DNA from 3 places in the Paraprevotella xylaniphila YIT 11841 genome. Region 1 is predicted to be linked to each of the others. Evidence: riboswitches for the same ligand, from Rfam matches in the RefSeq annotation. Region 1 holds a riboswitch; each other region holds the start of a gene.
The links. Region 1 has a riboswitch for cobalamin ahead of accC (acetyl-CoA carboxylase biotin carboxylase subunit). Riboswitches for the same ligand answer to the same signal wherever they lie in the genome.
Positions count from the first base shown of each region.

Region 2: another riboswitch for cobalamin. It lies ahead of E0E47_RS15685 (TonB-dependent receptor domain-containing protein); the one in region 1 lies ahead of accC (acetyl-CoA carboxylase biotin carboxylase subunit).
Region 3: another riboswitch for cobalamin. It lies ahead of E0E47_RS10760 (anaerobic ribonucleoside triphosphate reductase); the one in region 1 lies ahead of accC (acetyl-CoA carboxylase biotin carboxylase subunit).

Region 1 is NZ_LR215980.1:1,157,525-1,161,775, reverse strand. It holds gene E0E47_RS04770 (acyl-CoA carboxylase biotin carboxyl carrier protein subunit) at 1-299, opposite strand, end outside; gene accC (acetyl-CoA carboxylase biotin carboxylase subunit) at 318-1,829, opposite strand; cobalamin riboswitch at 1,875-2,081, opposite strand; gene E0E47_RS04755 (glycosyl hydrolase family 28 protein) at 2,834-4,251, shown strand, end outside.
Region 2 is NZ_LR215980.1:3,715,626-3,719,876, forward strand. It holds gene E0E47_RS15675 (O-antigen ligase family protein) at 1-767, shown strand, start outside; gene E0E47_RS15680 (response regulator transcription factor) at 802-1,419, opposite strand; gene E0E47_RS17390 (hypothetical protein) at 1,550-1,693, opposite strand; cobalamin riboswitch at 1,912-2,131, shown strand; gene E0E47_RS15685 (TonB-dependent receptor domain-containing protein) at 2,183-4,192, shown strand; gene E0E47_RS15690 (DUF5074 domain-containing protein) at 4,218-4,251, shown strand, end outside.
Region 3 is NZ_LR215980.1:2,531,621-2,535,871, forward strand. It holds gene E0E47_RS10760 (anaerobic ribonucleoside triphosphate reductase) at 1-1,804, opposite strand, end outside; cobalamin riboswitch at 1,934-2,136, opposite strand; gene E0E47_RS10765 (porin family protein) at 2,341-3,582, opposite strand; gene E0E47_RS10770 (RNA polymerase sigma factor) at 3,572-4,138, opposite strand; gene E0E47_RS10775 (NigD1/NigD2 family lipoprotein) at 4,169-4,251, opposite strand, start outside.

The sequences.
Region 1 (4,251 bases):
ATTTTATCCGACTGGCGTTCGTCCGCATGCTTTTTCATGCGGAGGTACTTGGCCTGCGTGTCCACCACGTCCACGTGGTAGGAGCGGTAGAACATGTTCACGTCGTAGCTCTTTCCGCCTTCTCCGCGAATAAGTTCCGCATTGTAGGAATTGCCGTCGTGCAGGATGGAGCAACTACCGTTCTCGGCCATGACGATGTCCACTACACACGGTTTGCCGTCGATGGTGAGTTCCACGCGGTTTCCCTCTTTGTTTACCAATGTCACGTCCGCGACACGGTCTCCTATGTGCATTTCCATAAAATATCCCTTTCCTTATTATATACGTAATACTCCCTTTTGCAGGCCGAACTCGCGCCAACGGCTGATGGGGCGGGAGTCTGTCGTGCGCACGGGGCTGTTCTCTTCCAGGTTGAAGAGGTAGTCCACGTAGGCAGCAATCATGGCCATGTTTTCTATCTCTTCGTTCTCTCCGTTGCTGCGTTGCAGCGAACGGGAATATTTTGACAGGAATGAAGTGTCGTATTCACCTTTCACAAAAGCCGGGGCGTACATGATGCGGCGCAGGTAGCTGATGTTGGTTTTCAGTCCCGTGATTTTGAATTCATACAACACACGCCGCATACGTTCGATGGCAAACTGGCGGCTCGTGGCCCATACGATGAGCTTGCCGATCATCGGGTCGTAGTAGAGGGGGATTTCGTAACCTTCGTACACGTAGCTGTCGATACGCACGCCGATGCCGTTCGGCTCCGTGAGTTGGCGGATGATGCCGGGGCAGGGGATAAACCCGTTTTCCGTGTCTTCGGCACAGATGCGGCACTCGATGGCGTGTCCGCGTTGGGAGAGGTCCTCTTGTTTGAAGCGCAGAGGCTCACCGTCGGCCACGCGGAGCTGTTCTTTGACAAGGTCTACGCCCACCACTTCTTCCGTGATGGGGTGTTCCACTTGCAGGCGGGTGTTCATTTCCAAGAAATAGAAGTGGCGGTATTTGTCCACCAGAAATTCTATGGTACCGGCACCACGGTAGTTCACCGCCCGGGCGGCGGCAACGGCTTTCTCGCCCATCTCCCGGCGGAGTTCCGGCGTGAGGAAAGGCGAAGGGCTTTCTTCCACGATTTTCTGGTTGCGGCGTTGCACGGAGCACTCCCGGTCGAAGAGATGCACCACGTTGCCATGGGCATCCCCAAGTATTTGGAACTCGATATGGTGCGGCTCTTCCACGAATTTCTCCAGATATACCGTGTCATCCCCGAAGGAAGACATGGATTCCGAACGGGCCGAGTCGTAAGCCTCTTTCACTTCGTCTTCGCTATGGATGAGGCGCATGCCTTTTCCGCCGCCACCCATGGAGGCTTTCAGCATGACGGGAAAACCGATTTCCTTGCAGATGCGTACGGCTTCATCGGCGTCTTTCAGCGGTTCGGCAGTGCCTGGCACCACCGGTACCCCTGCCGCCATCATGCGTTGGCGGGCTGCAATCTTGTCTCCCATGGCTTCCATCGTGTCGGCTGTCGGGCCGATGAAGATGATGCCTGCGGCCTCGCAACGGCGTACAAATTCCGCATTTTCGGACAGAAAGCCGTAACCGGGATGGACGGCGTCGGCTTTGCATTTTGCGGCCACTTCGATGATACGGTCGATGTTCAGGTAACTTTCGTGCGACTCGGCCGCGCCGATGCAGTAAGCTTCGTCGGCATACATCACGTGCCTTGACGTACGGTCGGCCTCAGAAAATACGGCCACGGTACGCAGACCCATTTCGCGGCACGAGCGCATGACCCGCACAGCGATTTCGCCACGATTGGCGATCAAAACTTTTTTAATCATCTTTGTTTCATTTATCCTACATGTTCTCCTAACCCACGAGCAAGAACAGTTTTTTAACGAACGGCAGGTCTTCTGACTCGCCCCCTTCCTGAAACCTTCCCGGCCTTGAGAAACAAACGGCCAGTGGTGATGGTGCTTTTTCAGAAAGTTCACGGAGCATCACAGCAGCGGGACTGTCCGGGATTTGCACCCGATTCCCTTTTAATCCGTGCGCAAGGACTTGCACACAGAACCGATTCTTGTGCAAAGGTACGTCTTTTTTCCGTTACAGCCTAATGGTTTCAAAAGAAATTAATTTTCCGTAGGGCGGAAGATGTCGGGTGGGCTTGTAGGGAATGTCTTTTTGTTACTGTATGGGAGGATTTCAGTCCCAAAAGACAGCGTTTTCGTTTTATCTGACAGGCCAAAAACGGCTGAACCGTAGCATATAGAGCCTCTTCTTGCATATTTATACGGTATATGCGTTGTTGTTTTGCATATCTCCCGCATATATGCAATTCAATCTCAAGAGAATGGAAAACCATTCGGCTGAAAGCGGAAAATCATTCTCCGCATGTCGGCTCGTGTTTCTCTTTCAAACGCCGTAAAAATGTCTTTTTTCCGGCAAATTTCCGGCTTGCAAACCGTGTGCCGGCTTTATTGGGTTGCTTTTTCCGTTCCAAAATCCGGTGGCATCATGCAAGCCGGATGTGTCTTTAGGCTTACGCACCGAGCCGCTTCATGCGGAAGGAAAGGCATGGACGGGTGACAGAGGATAAATATTCTTGCGTAAGGGTTGTCATTTTGTTATTCCTGAAGGGCTGTATGGTTGCGTTATTCTTGTCGCAGCCTTTGCCTGTGTGCGAATACGCAATTCTTGGGGGTGTGGAAATGACATGGTGTCAGAATGTCAATGGCATGCCGGGTTTTGGATTTAATATTTTTTAAGTATAATATAATGTATTCCGATTGGTATTTTATGAGGTTCGTTCGTATATATATTATATTCACGTAAAGTTGGTAGTATGAATAAGATATTATGTGGCGCGTTGGGAGCCTTCTTCGTTTCTTTTCCCATGCAAGCGAAAATACTCGTGTATCCGAAGATAGAAGACCAGGCCGTTGTGGACGACAACCGTTACAAGGTGTACGTCAGGGAGGCCGGGACGGAAAATGCCTGGCGGGAGTTACAGGTTTTTTCAGTGGAGGTGGACATGGACACGCAGAGCCGGGCTGCCATGGCGCAGTTCGACGCAGACGAGCCGGTGGAGGTGAAGGTCGTGGCGCATGGTTTACCGGTGGATGACGTGAAGATACGTCCTCTTTCGCGAGGTATATCATATAATAAGGTGGACGGGCACGCCTTGACGTTCCGCCTGGAGCGTCCGGCCAAGTTGAGTGTGGAGTTCGGGGGCGACCGTATGGGTAATCTCCATTTGTTTGCCAATGCTGTGGAGACGGAGACGTATGACGGAACAGGGGGCGAAGGCGTCGTGGTCTGGGATGGAGGTTCGAAAGACATTTTCCGGAAAGATTGCCGTCTGATTTATTTCGGTCCCGGCGTGCATAAGCCCAAGGACCTGCCCAACGATGAGATAGACGTACCGAGCAACTGCACGGTTTACCTGGCGCCGGGGGCCTTGGTGAAAGCCAAGCTCAGGGTGGACAGGGCAAAGAATGTGCGGATTGTGGGACGAGGGATGCTGTTCCAGCCTTTGCGCGGCGTGGAAATCACCCGTTCGCGCAACGTGCACGTAGAAGGCATTACGGTGGTCAACCCCCGGCATTACACCATAATGGGCGGAGAAAGCCGGAAGGTGACGGTCAGGAATGTGAAGAGCTTTTCATCCCGGGGGTGGAGCGACGGGATTGACTTGATGTGTTGCCATGACTGGTTGGTGGACGATGTGTTTCTTCGTACGAGCGACGACTGCCTGGCATTTTATAATCACCGGTGGTGGTTTTGGGGAGGGACAAGCAACCTGACGGTGCAGAATTCCATTTTGTGGGCCGATGTGGCGCATGCCATTAACGTGGGAGGCCATGGTGACGACCGTTCCCCGAAGGGGGAGACGCTTCGCAGCGTAAGGTTCCGCAACATAGACGTGCTGAACGTGGATGAGGATGACGACAACTATCGTGGAGTGATGGCCGTATGCGTGGGCGACAAGAACCGGGTGGAGGACGTGTCGTTCGAGGACATCCGGGTGGAAGACTGCGAAGAGGCGCGGCTGATAGATATCCGGGTTCTTTTCAATGAGAAATATAACCGTGAGCCTGGCGGTCCGATTCGCAACCTTGTCTTCCGTAATATCCGCTACCAAGGTGAAAGGGGAAAAATGTATCCTATGCGGATAAAAGGATATGACGCAGGCAACGACGTGTGCGGCGTGCTGTTGGAGAATGTCACGGTAGACGGAAAGAAACTGACGGGCACGGAAGG
Region 2 (4,251 bases), 2.6 Mb from region 1:
GTCGGAATGTTGAGGTTGTCGGGTTATGTGGTGCAATGGTGAGTTTTATGGTGGTTTCTTTTTTTTCTTATCCTCTTCGATATTTTGCCACATGCTTATTATCTTTGTTTATTTTATTATGGGCTGCGTGGATGCCAATGGTGCTTGATGAAAAGAAAAGGTATGGAAAGGTTGGATTGGTGTGTGACTTGTTGGTTTTGATTGGAATGGGTACGATGGTATGTATCCGATTTAATAAATCTTACCGAACGTGGGTGGCCGTGAGGCATTGGGATATGGTGCGGCCATATTTTGATAGGGAAAAATATGAGGGCATAGAGAATTGTTACAGGGTTTTGTATCCCGATTTGAAGAAAGATGTTGGTTTCCTTTTTGAGTATGGAATGTGTTTGTCGTATAATGGTCATTACGAAGAAAGCAACATAATATTAAATGAAGGGTCAAAACGAAGTTCTGACCCCATGTTTTTTAATCTCATGGGAAAAAACTTTCAAGCTCTTGGCAGGTTTGAGGAGGCTGAAGAAATGTTTTATAAGGCTTATTATAGAGTTCCCCACCGTATTTACCCTTTATATCTGTTGATGGGGTTGTATGAAAAAGAGGGACGGGATTTGGAAATGTTGGAGAAGGCTCATCAAATAGTAGGGAAGAAAGAAAAAGTACCTTCTTCTTTGACGGGATATCTTAAAAAAGAAGCAGGGCTTAAATTGCAAGAATATGAAAGAAGCAATGGAAAGGGAAAAAATATGGAAATAGATTGGTTTTGATTGGAGAGAACTAAAAGTTTATAAGGAATACTCTTCAGATGCGGTCGGCCTCTATGTACCCGTTCATGACGGCATAGATAGTCAGTCCCGATACGGAGCGGACATTGAGTTTTTCCATGATGTTCTTGCGGTGGGAGATAACGGTGGTAGTGCCGATACACAAGTGGTCGGCAATTTCCTTGTTCGTCAGTCCGCGTACAATGAGTATGAGCACTTCGATTTCGCGATGACTGAGTCCGTTGGGGTCGGTATAGGCTGTGGTTCCCGATATGGGCTTCCTCATACCTTGGGGCAGATGTCGTCCGTGAGCATGCGCATACTGTTGCAGTTGCAGCAATGCACGCACCATATTGTCTTCGTTTTGGTAGATATTCAACGTATGGAAGTGGGAGGTTTGAGGGGTGCCGGTTGTCCCATTGGTAAGCACAATGGTTTTTTCTTTCCGTTCCACAAAGAAGGCGCTGTGCTCCACAAGGGTCTGGGCTGAAATAAAGTAGTGGAAATACATGTCCGGTGTGTCGCGCATCAGTTGTTCAAAACTGTTGAACGTGCGGACGACAGCTTGTGGCATCATCCGTTCAATGAGGCCGCGTAGTCCCATACAGGTCAATGTGTTGGCTTCTATAATGGCAATCTCGGGGGATAGTTTCATGTTCACGCTCATATTTCCATGCAAAGTTACTCAAATCTCGTCGTATCTTAAAAAGAAATAAGGATGCCTTATTCCAGACATCCTTACCTTATCAAAAATTTAATTGGTTTCAAACTAAGGTGCATTGCACTTAACAAGCTGCACCTGCATTCAGGTTTTTATTACCGAACAACATTGAAGTACTTGAACCCAAGAACTTACCGTTGCTCTTCTTTGAACCTGTTGCAACTGCCATAGCTACTACGACCGCTGCGATAATCATTAATCCTGTCATAATCTTCTTACCTTTCTTTTTTAATCTAACAATCTTTTACCTAAACATTGCTCCTTCACGGAGCTAAATACCTAAAAACTAAATATCTTTTGTTCCTTATGACATTACAAAGGTACGGCGATTCTTCCTGCAAAACAAGTAAAAGGGCATTTGTTATCATTTAAATGCCCTTTTCTTGATATAAATCAATGAAAAGGTCTTGGGATACTGATTTTTTTAATAACTTTGCAACGTTTTGTTCTGCCCGGCCTATGGGAAAGCCCTTTCAGGTCGGCAGATGAAAAGGGAATCGGGTGGAAATCCCGGACAGTCCCGCTGCTGTGAACTCATTGTGCGGTTTGTTTCAAACCTCAAGCCACTTCCTTATTTATAATAATAAGGTGGGAAGGCCAACAAGCCGGAGTAAGTCAGAAGACCTGCAAAACGTAGTCATGCCGGAATCTCCGTGGGATGGGAGGAAGGTGTCTTGAGTGAAGAATGAAGATATAAATGGGCGTATACAAGGAATCTCATAAAATGAGAGGATGGTTGCTTGTGTCATTTTGTATGGAGACTGTGTTCGTGCTCGCACAAAATGGTGCAGATAGCGTGGATGTGGGGCTGAAACAGATGAAAGGTCTGACGGTGACCGAGAAGGCTTTGCCTGCCACCGTACGTTCGGGTGCTCCTGTGCAGACGCTTGATAAGGCGGAGTTGGAACGTATGGGCGTGTTGGACGTGTCGGATGCCGTACGGCATTTTTCGGGGGTGACCCTGAAGGATTATGGCGGTGTGGGAGGGTTGAAAACTGTTTCCGTACGCAGTCTGGGCGCACAGCATACAGCCGTGCTCTACGATGGTGTGGCCATAGGGGATTGCCAGTCGGGACAGGTGGACATCTCCCGTTTCTCGTTGGATAATGTTTCTTCATTGACGTTGACTATCGGGCAAAGCGACAATATTTATCAGACGGCACGCATGTTGGCTGCTGCAAGTGCGTTGAGCATCGAAACGAGCCGGCCTGATTTTGAAGGCCGGGATTTCACTCTTTCGGTAAAGGTGAAGGCGGGGTCTTACGGTTTGGCCAACCCCTCATTCTTCTATGCCCATCGGTTCACGCCGCGTTTGTCTTGTTCTCTTTACGGTGAATATTTACGTGCCGACGGGAATTATCATTTTACGATGATGAACTTGGATAAACAGATAAAAGGACGGCGTAACAATAGCGACATAGGGGCATACCGTGCGGAGGTGAATCTTTTTGCCCATTTGACAGAACGTCAGGATTTGGATGTGAAGGGGTATCTGTTCGATTCCCGTCGAGGATTGCCCGGTAGTGTCGTATATGACAATCCCTATGCGGCGGAACGGCTTTATGACCGTAATTATTTCGGCCAGTTGAGGTATGAGAACCGTTTTTCGGAGAAGTGGAAACTGAAGGCTTCCGGGAAGTTCAATTATAGTTGGAACAAAGATACGGACAAGAAGGCTGCCGGGCCGACGGAAGGCCGTTTTCGCCAGACGGAGACCTACCTGACCGCGACGTTATGGGCGATGCCCGTGAAAAACCTTTCTTTTTCGTTGGCGCAGGATTTTGTGTATAACGATTTGGCCACGACGTTGGACCAATGCCAATACCCGGAACGTTATACCAGTCTGACGGCCTTTTCAGCACAATACCGTCAACCGCAGTTTCAGGTGACGGCTTCCTTACTGAATACTTTCATTACCGAACGAGTTTCTTTAGGGATGGCTGCCGACGACCGTAAGCGGCTTTCTCCGGCGGTAAGCCTGGCGTGGCGCCCTGTGAAAAAGGCGAGTTGGCGTTTGCGCGTGTCTTATAAAGACATATTCCGTGTCCCGACTTTCAATGACCTCTATTATCTGCTCATTGGGAACAGCCGCTTGCGTCCGGAAACAACGTGCCAATGGAATATAGGGACCACCTGGGCCGGACGTATGGGAAAAGTGGCGGATTACGTGAGCTTTTCGTTGGATGCTTATTATAATAAGGTGAAAGACAAGATTGTGGCAGTTCCGACGATGTTCGTATGGAAAATGTCCAACGTAGGCAAAGTGGAGACTTACGGCGTGGATGCCAATCTGGCTGCCGAATGGGCTTTGGCAAAAGCTTGGAATTTGAGTTTGACAGGAGCGTACAGTTTCATGCAGGCGGAAGACGTGACGAAACGCGGTAGCAAGTTGTGGCGTCATCAGATTGCCTATACGCCGAAACATTCCGGAGGTGGAAGTGTGGTACTTGAAATGCCGTGGATGAACCTGGCATATAATGTGGCATGGAGCGGTGAACGCTATCGTCTGCCGCAAAACAAAAAGAGCAATCTCGTGAATGCCTATTCCGATCATAGCCTTTCCTTGTACCGTGTTTTCCGGTTCAGGGATCATAAGTTGCGCCTGCAGGTGGACGCGGCCAATCTGGGTGGAAGAAATTATGAGGTGGTGCGTTACTATCCGATGCCCGGGAGGAATTTTAAAGTGGCAATAACATATTCTTTATAAACTTTTAATAACGAAAAAAATGAAAATGAAATGGTGTAAATGGGCCATAATGGCTCTGG
Region 3 (4,251 bases), 1.4 Mb from region 1:
TAATACCCGGTAAAACGCCGAACTGCTTGCGGTCGCCCCGGGTGAACCTTCCGGCCAATCCTTCAGCCGGAGTGGCCAACACGCTGTAATTATGTTGGTAGAGTTCCGAGAACTCGTTAGCACGGTCGCGCATATAGGTCACGATCTTCAGGCCGAGCTGCTGTGCCTCTTCCGACTCTCCATGATGCTTGCCGGTCAAAGCGACCAAGCATTCGGCCAAACCGATGAAACCGATGCCTAACGTCCCCTGGTTAATCACCGGAGCTATCGTATCGTTGGGCTTCAGCTTCTCGCATCCCAACCAAAGCGCACTCATCACCAACGGGAATTGCTTGGCAAAGGCTGTCTTCTGGAACTCCATACGCTCATGCAACTGACGGGCCGTGATTTCCAACATGTGGTCGAGCTTGGCAAAGAAACGAGCGATACGTTCTTCTTCATCTACAATCTCCATGCACTCGATGGCCAGACGCACGATGTTGATGGTTGAAAAAGAAATATTTCCCCGTCCGATAGAAGTCTTCGGCCCGAAACGGTTTTCAAAGACGCGGGTACGGCAACCCATCGTAGCCGTTTCATACAGGTAACGTTTCGGGTCGTCGGCACGCCACAGTTCATGCCGGTTGAACGTGGCATCCAAATTAATAAAGTTCGGGAAAAAACGACGGGCTGTCACCTTGCAGGCATATTGATAAAGGTCGTAATTGCGGTCGGTAGGCAAATAACTCACGCCCCGCTTCTTTTTCCAGATTTGAATCGGAAAGATGGCAGTTTCGCCGTTGCCCACCCCTTCGTAAGTACTACGCAGGATTTCGCGGATGATGCAACGCCCCTCGGCCGAGGTATCCGTACCGTAGTTCACGGAACTGAACACCACCTGATTCCCCCCACGGGAATGGATGGTATTCATATTGTGGATAAAGGCTTCCATAGCCTGATGCACCCGGGCCACAGTCTTGTTCATCGCATGCTGGAGGATACGTGCGTCGCCGGTCAGGCCATCCAGAGGACGAGTGACAAAGTCGTCCACTTCCTTATGATATAAAAGAGAGTAGTCTTCGGCGTTCAACTCCTCCAAGACCTTCACTTCTTCGATGAAACTGGCACGCACGAAAGGAGCCAGATAAAAATCAAGCGCAGGAATAGCCTGGCCGCCGTGCATCTCATTCTGTGCCGTTTCCATGGAAATACAGGCCAAAATACTGGCCGTCTCGATACGTTTGGCCGGACGGGACTCCCCGTGTCCGGCAGAGAAACCATGCTTCAAGATGTAGTCGAGCGGATGCTGCACGCACGTCAAGCTTTTGGTGGGATAATAATCCTTGTCATGGATATGCAGATAGTTGTGCTTGACCGCCTCTTTCACCTCTTCACTCAGCAGGTAGTCGTCTACGAAAGGCTTGGTGGTCTCGCTGGCAAACTTCATCATCATGCCGGCCGGCGTATCGGCATTCATGTTGGCATTCTCGCGAGTCACGTCGTTAGACTTGATATTGATGATTTCCAGAAATATGTCACGTGTCTTGGCCTTGCGGGCAATGCTGCGTTGGTTACGGTAAGCGATATATTTCTGCGCCACATCCTTACGGCGGCTTTTCATCAATTCCATTTCCACGGCATCCTGAATCTCCTCCACCGTCATTTGTGCCTTGCCACGGTTCGTCACGTGTTCGCATATCAAATGAATCAGCTCTTCATTCTCACCGGCCTCGGTGTGTACCATGGCCTTGCGTATGGCATCCCCGATTTTCCGAGCATTGAAACCCACGATGCGCCCGTCCCTTTTAACAACTGTCTGTATCATATTGCATTTATTTTCCGGGCCGAAAAAGTCCCGGCCTCCTTTTTCTAAAAGAAGCCCTGTTTCTCCGGCATCTAAAATTTTGTATCTTTCTTATTACGTTCCCACCGTCATCCCCTTGTCCCCGGAGTCCGTACGGCTATGTCACAGGCAGGTCTTCTGACTTACTCGCGTTTCATGTCCTTCCCGTTTCGCCCGACGAAACAGTGGATGCAGCATGTCATGAAACGTATAAAAGAGTTCACAGCAGCGGGTCTGTCGGGGACTCTCACCCCGTTCCCTTTTCACCCTGTCGGCCGACTGGCAAACAGGGCACCTGAACAACGGCAAAGGTACACCTTTTCCTTTTTTCGTGCAAGTGTTCTCGCTGTTTTTATTTTAAAGTTTCCAGATTTTACAATCCGAAAAACAATTAAAAAACTTATAATCATTAGATTATTAATACAATTTACCAAAACGAAAAGGCCAAAAGTTTCCCAAAATAAAAAACATGTATGCAACAGGATCAAATCAGGTCTTCGGAAAGGACAAGCCTTATGTCACAAACCGAAAGAAAACCTAAGCCCGAATTCCAAATTAAAATTCAATGGTTTCTCCTTATAGATATTGGAAACAGAACTTCCATTATCAAAATAGTAGCTCACTCCCGGCTCCACATACAAACCTACCACTGACGACAAGTTAAGCTGCATCCCGGCGGCTGCATTTACAGAATATTGCCAAGGTTTTTCCCGTACATCCTTATGTGTAGATGACTTTATCCGACCTTTCCACGTATAATCCGTTTCCGTATCTCCATCCACGCACTTCTCGGCCATTCCTCCGGCCGACAGATACAAATCCATCCACCGTTTCTTCCACAAACTGGCCTTAAAGTTCAAGGGAATCCCTACGTATTGCAGGGATTGCCGGACCTCATAACTATAATCTTCTCCAGAAGAAGAAAGACTTGACGAAAGATAAGTATAAGAAAGACCGCTTTCTATACCGAACCTTTCGTTTACGGCATAACAGGCAGACACGCCGAACCTGACGGGCTGCTTGTGTTTCATCGGGACAACGCCATCCACATACCGATGGGCAGACCTTATGGCCGTCACCGGAAATTTTCCACATTCCATCGCCTCGGGGTGTCCCCAAGAGGGGATAGTTCCCATCAGGACAACTCCTCCGTTCCCATAATTCATTATCGATTTTCCTGGAGTATTGGATGCAAAAAGACTCACAGCCAACCAATGCGACCTTTCTTTCTTGACCTTTCCGACGTTTGGAACCGACCCAGGATAACGGCCTATTCCATCAGGATAAGGCTTTCCCGAATTTCCATGGCTATCTTCAGGAATCGTTTTTTCTCTTTCAGCCAAAAGTTCTTTTCTCTCTTCAGCTAAAGCCTTCCCACCTTCTTCCGATACGGCAGGCCGGTCGCAAGCCACTATATCTTTCCCGGACGGTTTACGACGGCATGGCTCCTTTTCCACGCGCTGCACTTTTGCCCAAAAGGCATCCGTCGGCCCAAGAAGAACGCCTTCGGTTGGAATGCGATTGTCTGCAAAAGACATAAAAACCGGCTGACACACATTCCTTCCCAAAGGCACAACTATCGCCAACGCTGCCGCAATCCCGGCCAAGCGCAGCCATACGGTACTCCTCCCACGAGAAGAGGAGACGGACAGGCGTTGCTCTTCCAAAGCCTTGTTTATCCCGTCCCACAGCCCGTCGGGAGGGGTGACCTCGTAACCGTCCAGTTTCTTTTGCCATTCATTCAACCATTTATCTTCCATTGACCTGAGCTTTATATCTTTGAACTTCCTTTGCCAACACCGCCTTTGCCCGATGCAGTTGCGAAGCCGATGTACTCTCTTTTATATTCAGCATCGCCGCAATCTCCTTATGGCTCTTCCTTTCGAACACATACAAATTGAAAACAGCCCTATACCCTGCCGGTAAACGGCAAATCATTTCCTGAAGAACTTCAGACGGAATGTCCCCCGCATCCGGCTCATCCTCGACCGTGTCCGGTACGTCCCATCCGTCGCCAAGGGATTCCAACTGCCGGCCGCGCTTCAAGAATTTCAATGACTCGTTCACCACAATACGTACCATCCATCCCCGGAGAGAGCCTTCACCCCTCCACTCGAAACCGTGAATGGAAGTGAATATCTTCACGAAACAATCCTGAAGGACATCTCTCACATCGTCCATACAAGCCACATAACGGGAACACACGGCTGTGAGGCAACCTGCATAGCGACAATATAATAATTTCATCGCTACACGGTCGCCCCGCTGTATACCTCGAACCAAATCCTGTTCGCCTTCGTCTCCGATACGCGTCATGCTGAACGAACGGTTATCTGTCCCCTAATACTATCGTAACGCACCTCCTCTTTGCATTTGTTCTATTTGTTTTGCCACGTTTCCTGTCTTTTTACGGGTACAATAATCAAACT